Regions from separate parts of the Psychrobacillus sp. NPDC096426 genome, predicted to be linked through region 2. Evidence: riboswitches for the same ligand, from Rfam matches in the RefSeq annotation. Region 2 holds a riboswitch; the other holds the start of a gene.
What was found. Region 2 has a riboswitch for FMN ahead of ACIQYS_RS11105 (ECF transporter S component). Riboswitches for the same ligand answer to the same signal wherever they lie in the genome.

Region 1: linked by a shared signal. The riboswitch ahead of ribE (riboflavin synthase) and the one ahead of ACIQYS_RS11105 (ECF transporter S component) in region 2 are both predicted to bind FMN.

The regions. Positions count from the first base shown of each region.
Region 1 is NZ_JBIWEX010000004.1:66,113-69,539, forward strand. It holds partial or broken gene ribB (3,4-dihydroxy-2-butanone-4-phosphate synthase) at 1-533, opposite strand, end outside; gene ribE (riboflavin synthase) at 556-1,194, opposite strand; FMN riboswitch at 1,349-1,479, opposite strand; FMN riboswitch at 1,626-1,768, opposite strand; gene ACIQYS_RS04865 (SAM-dependent methyltransferase) at 1,839-2,591, opposite strand; gene ACIQYS_RS04870 (M50 family metallopeptidase) at 2,760-3,427, opposite strand, start outside.
Region 2 is NZ_JBIWEX010000011.1:57,699-61,125, forward strand. It holds gene ACIQYS_RS11095 (YpbB family protein) at 1-604, opposite strand, end outside; gene ACIQYS_RS11100 (ferredoxin) at 715-963, shown strand; gene ACIQYS_RS11105 (ECF transporter S component) at 1,011-1,604, opposite strand; FMN riboswitch at 1,763-1,900, opposite strand; gene ACIQYS_RS11110 (hypothetical protein) at 2,156-3,406, opposite strand; gene sigX (RNA polymerase sigma factor SigX) at 3,399-3,427, opposite strand, start outside.

The sequences.
Region 1 (3,427 bases), on a different contig from region 2:
GTATGTAATTCCGGAACCCTAGCCATGGAACCGTCGGCACTCATAATTTCACAAATAACGCCGGAAGGTTGAACACCACAAAGTTTCGCAAAATCGACAGCTGCTTCCGTGTGACCTGGACGCTCCAGTACGCCGTTATCTTTTGCGATAAGCGGGAACACATGCCCTGGACGGCGGAAATCTGAGCTAACCGAGTCAGAATTGAACAATTGTAAAATCGTTTCGGAGCGCTCAAAAGCACTAATACCTGTTTCCGTTGTTTTATAATCAATACTAACCGTAAACGCTGTTTGATGATTATCCGTATTACGCGCAACCATCGGATGTAAATCAAGGCGATCCGCTAGTTCTTGTGTGATTGGCGTGCAAATCAGCCCGCGACCATATGTTGCCATAAAGTTAATATTTTCAGGAGTTGCAAAATCTGCCAGCACGAGAAAATCTCCCTCATTTTCACGACTTTCATCATCGACAACAATAATGATCTTCCCTTTTTTTAAATCCTCAATTGCTTCATCGATTGTATGGAACATATAAATAACCTCCTTTAACATGTTAAAATCCATTTTGTCTTAAAAAATCCATCGTAATAGACGAATTTTCTTTCTTTCGATCCAAATGATTGATCACATATTTGCCAAGTAAATCATTTTCAATATTTACAACATCCTGCTCTTTTTTGATTCCTAAAATTGTTTCACTAAATGTAAGTGGTATAAGCGAAATCGTAAGCTGTTTTGGCTGAACGTCGAATATAGTTAAACTAATGCCATCGATTGCAACCGAACCTTTTAACATGCAGTATTTACTCAGTTCTTCGCTGATGCCAATATCGACATATACCGCGTTTTCTATTTTTCTTTTTCTTAAAATAACACCTGTTCCATCCACATGCCCCGAAACAAAGTGACCGCCAAATCGACCGTTTGCAGGCATCGCCCGCTCCAGATTAACGACATGTCCCATTTGTAAAGAACGAATGCTTGTAGACTTCACTGTTTCTGGCATCACATCGACCGTGAATATATTGCTCGAAAATGAAATCACTGTTAAACATACACCATTTACCGCGATACTATCCCCTAAGTGAATATCTTCTACAATCTTTTTGGATTCCAATGTTAACTGCATACTATTAGGCCCACTTTTCATCGACTTCACCTTGCCTAAGTCTTCTACAATGCCCGTGAACATTCACAACACCTCTTTTCTATAAAGAAATTTTGTTCAAAAAGAAAACCCCATAGATCAGCTCTACGGGGTTAGTTTTGGGAAATTATGTTTTACGCATCGACAAATAAACCTTTTAGAGGTATTGTTTTACCCCATAAGGAAATAAGCTTGCTCGTACATCCTTCTCCCATCCAGACTATACTGTCGGCTTTGGAGTTGCACCAAATCCTGCCTTAAAAAGGCTCACGGGCTTAGAATTTCTTCATCACCGTCGATTGGGAATTTCACCCGACCCCGAAGGAATACACTTGTATGAAATTAATTCGGTTTTATTGCAAAAATAAAACCCCATAGATATATCTCTACGGGGTCGTTTGAAAATTTATATTTTACGCATCAACAAATAAACCTTTAGAAGTGTATTTTTCTCCATAAGGAAATAAGCTTGCTCGTACATCCTTCTCCCATCCAGACTATACTGTCGGCTTTGGAGTTGCACCAAATCCTGCCTTTATTTTTTAAAAAGAAAGGCTCACGGGCTTAGAATTTCTTCATCACCGTCGATTGGGAATTTCACCCGACCCCGAAGGACTATTCATCTATAAAATCTAGTATACCACTAGGGCAATAAAAATTCATTTAAAATAACTTAAGCAACATTACATTTATCTGCAGCCTTGTCCTGGTACTAGTTTAGCCATATAAGACATTGCTTCATCTAAGTCAACATTTTCATGATACTGCCAAGTCTTATAGTTCATCGCACCACCAGGTTTAATATCTACAAGCATAAGACCAGTATCTTCTAATAACATTTTCAGATCTTGAGGAGAATAACATCTTAATGATTGCGTAACGTTTTCATCCCCATCAAACCATGTATCTAGCATGCGACAATTCAAAAAATCAAAGTCATATTTTCGAAGCTTACTGCCGACCATCATCTCTTGACCTGCAACACTTGCCCAATACCAAGGCGCATAAATATCTATTAAGATACATCCATCCGGTTTTAGCCAATTGCTCATTCGTTTTAATAGTTTCTGTTGATCATGATCATCACCGATACCAAATCCATCTATATAGCAAATAACATCAAAGGATTTAGGAAGGTCGACCTCGTAAAAGTCTCCTTCAATGATTTCAAGCTCACCGATCAAATTATGTTCGTTTTTTAGCTTTTTCATATAGTCAACTCGGGATCCCACTAACTCAACCGCACTAACATCATATCCTTTTTTAGCAGCTGTTATTGCAAATTCTCCACCTCCAGCACCTAACTCCAAAATGGACTGGAAAGGTTTAGAAGCCAAAGTCTCTATTTTCGTCAATATTTCCTCATGCTCTTCGTTTGGTCCTGTTAAACCTTCTTTATATAATTGAAATTGTTTGTTGTAAAAATTATTTACCCATTCCATACCGAACACTCCTTATTCAACATTTATTTCATTCAATAAGGTCGAATCAGAAAGGATCAATTGTAAAGCAACATATATTGCCCTCCGATAATTTGTAGTTTAATAGATTTTAACACAGATTATTCAGAAAAGTAAACTTGACTCTATGTACAAATAAAAACTAATCTATTACCTATTTATTTTCTCTTTCACTAGATTTGTTAAAATTTTCTCTACAAAGAAAAATCCATATAACGATTCATTTTCCTCAATAATTGCATAAACCTTTTCTAAATGAACAATAGCCTGGTTTAAGTCTTTCTCTAAATAAGCAACCATTGCTTGTCCCCTATAATAAGATACTGGCTCGATAATGGAGAGATTTTTCTGAAGTTTAACAATATCTTGTGTATGATAGTTATCGTCTAGCAATAACTCGATTTGATGCATGTTAATAATAAAGCTCATTTGAAATTTATTATCTTTTGTAATAGGGATCGATTTGTATGGTTGCATCACTTTCACAGCATTATGGAAGCCATTTTGATAGACTTCGTAATAGTATAGGAGCATGGCATATTGCAAATTTTCAATAGATGGCTGCTTTTGTCTTGCAAAGTTTACTAATTCTACATCCCATTGTATTGGTTGCTTATTACTAAGCAATTCCTTCGATAATACAAGTTCATCTAATAATTTGATAGTTTCATCATTATTCTTTAATAGTGTTAACAATACATAACCATCAGTCTTCATGCTCGTCTTTAAAGGAATTGCTGTTGCACAAAAAATAGCTATGTTCATAATCGCAAAATACATAAAAAGAATATAACCCGACAAATAATAGAGAGCCAAAC
Region 2 (3,427 bases):
GACTAGCAAGTTGCTCCCAAGTTAGCCCACTATTTTTGTACCCACTTAAACGATAAACAAACAAATGACGATGTATTTCCAGTAAACGAGGATTTTCGAGTAAAGCGATTAATTGCTGTTTGAAATTGGACCCAAAAGAACTCGATTGAAAATCTCGTTCATGCAAATATGCTTTGACAAAATGATGAATTTCATTGCTTTTTTGAACTGGCACAAACTTTTTTTCATTTCTTTGAAATTGGGATAACGTTTGAATAATCAATTCGACTCGTCCCCAAAAAACGAATTCTTTTCCCCGAAGTATCCATCCATTATAAAAAGGACGCCTTGCTGAAACTATTTTATGCAAACCCTTTTCCGTAATAGACAATGTAGATTCATTCATCACAACGAAGTTTTCTGCGAGGAGCTTCCCAATTTCGTCCTCATATGTTTCTTTTGTTAGTTTTGGATAAAGACAAAAGAAAGGATGCAGGTTAAAATACGTCACATCTTGAATCGTTTGACCTGATTTTTTCCCTTTTAATAAATAATAAGCTGCTGTAGAGGACCGTTGCCCTTGGAATTTATAGATAATGAATAACAGTAATTGTTGAAAATACAATGGAAACCCCTCACATGTGAAAGTATTTTGGTTGAAATGTAGCGAAAATATCTTTAGAATGAATAAGATAGCAGATTCGTGAAAGCAGATATAAAGGAGAGAATGTAAGAATGGCTAAATATACAATTGTAGATCAAGATACATGCATCGCATGTGGCGCATGTGGCGCTGCCGCACCAGATATATATGATTATGACGATGAAGGAATTGCTTTCGTTATTTTAGATGATAACACGGGTACAACAGAAGTTCCAGACGAACTATTAGAGGATATGGAAGATGCATTTGAAGGTTGCCCAACAGACTCTATTAAAGTAGCGGAGGAATCATTCGAAGGCGACGCGTTAAAGTTTGAATAGAAAAGAATGAAAAAGGTCGTTTCTCCGTAAGAGAGAAACGACCTTTTTTAGTTTGCTTTAACAGCGCCAATTGAATATGTCACTTTATCTAATAACGGCTTCATTCGTTTGAATAACACAATCATAACGACAGCCACTAAAATACCTTTTATAAGATTAAACGGTAATATACCGAAAATGATTGAGTTAAATAATGCTGTTCCTGTTTCCATCGGGAAATTTAAGAAATAGGCATACATTGGTAAAAATACATAATAGTTTAATACACTCATCCCAATTGCCATCGAAATCGTTCCGCAAGCTAACCCGTACGTAATACCTTTTGAAGAGGTAACTTTACGATAAATCAAATAAACTGGTGTTAGAAATAATATACTCGTTACAAAATTAGCCATATGTCCTACTGGCACTCCAGTTGGGCTACCAGAAAACAGCCAATCTAATACATTTTTCAAAAATGCAACGAGAACACCTGCCAGAGGACCCATCGTAATCGCTGCTATTAGTGCTGGAATATCACTAAAATCCACTTTCAAATAGGCTGGTAATACTGGTAACGGAAATGCAAGTAACATTAATACAAACGAAATACTACTTAACATAGCGATTGCGATCAGCATTCGCGTCTTACCTTTTAACATAAAATCCTCTCTCCTTTTGCGATTCACTCCACAAGAAGAAAGGTTCAGCACGTTTTCTTTTACTCAAAAAATCCCTTAAGCTATTAATAGGCTTAAAGGAGTAAAAGGTACACTTAAATAAGCGTATCCGTATTAGAACATACGAAAAACGACTGCACCTTCACCTTCTCCCATCCAGACTGTACTGTCGGCTTTGGAATTTAACCAAATCAACCTTAACTTAACGGCTCGCGGGCTTAAGAAACACAAGTTCTACTACCGCCGGTCGGGAATTTCACCCTGCCCCGAAGATGAATCAATATTTTATTGTCCTTCAAGCTTTTATCTTGAATTAAATACATCTTAACAAAGTTTTTATCCTTATGCAATACACTTGCTCAAAGAATACCAAGAAAATTACTATGTATTATAAGAGCATTAGAACCCCATATATAATCATAATCCGCATCCGAGTATAACAACAGACGAACTATAGAATGCGCAAAATAAACTCTACAACAAAAAAATGCGTGGAAGTATTGACCAGGTCAATGCTTCCACGCATTTCAAAATTATTCATCACTCATAATAAACCCATTCGGTCCCACTGGAACTGGAAGAGGTTTAGTTAAGTCAAATTCTTCCCATTGTTGTTGCACTACATTTTCTACCTTCACTTCTTTTCCGAAGCTCGCGGCAGTTAATGCGAATGCTTCCATCATTCTAGTGGCATCCTTGGAATCCATCGTCTTCAAGTCGAAAGGTTCATCAAAGTAAATGGTTGCAATCCCATTATTATCTCGATAAGAATATGTTACATTATTTGGGATAACGGATGTATAAATATCATTTTCAGCGCTTCTCATATTTTCAAACGCTTCTGAAAGCGTATTAAAACGTTTGCCGAAGTTGGAAGATAAATAAGTGTCGCCATTCAAAGCCGTGTACAAAAAGTAACTTTGTTGCGCATATTCTCCAAATAATGGACTCGGTTCATTTATAATCCCAACTTGATCCCATTCTATAGCAGTCCCATCCTCATTTACTCTCAAGAGCGTTTCAAAATCTGTGAAGATTTCATTTATTGAAGACCAATAGGGAGCGGATGTGCCGGGTGCTACATCATACCCATGGTTAGCAGGTAAATAATGTTTTAATTGTTTGTCTTCTGCAACAAAATAACCTTTATACGGATGATACTCCATGAATCCTAACGCTTCTTCATCAATTTGACTTGCATATCGTTCATACAGTTGCAAACTAGTCGGAGTCATTCCCGGAAAATCAGCTTCCATTCGTTCTTGCGAAATAATTATTGTAATAGGAACGCTTAATGCATTTTCAATTAAAGAAAAATGAAAAACGGTTCCTCCATTCACACTATCTTCGTAAACTGCTTTTTGAAGTGGGATCAACTCTATAGTAGAATCTGTTATCATCGACATCGTTGTCATTGCATTTGCCTGATCAGCCTTTGTTTCTTCTATTACTTTTGCACTTTCTTCTGTTTTTTCCATCGATCGCATGTTTTCTTTTGGTTCGGCGTTATCGTATACACTATCTTTGGACAACGTTGTTTCTTTTTGATTCGTATAGGAAGAAACAAGGAATGTCAGGAGTAAAATAGCCGCAACGGAAACGATAAAAGGCATCCATTTCGAAAATGATACGGCTATTATTTTTCTTTTCTCTTCCTTGACTTGAGCTTCAATTTCCATTTTTACCCGATTATACACTTCTTCTTTGGAACGATGATCTGTAAACTTGGGCGTATTGTTTAAAAGCTCATCAATTTTTTCGTTTTCTTTTTTCATATCACTCATGATGAACTATACCCTCCTCTT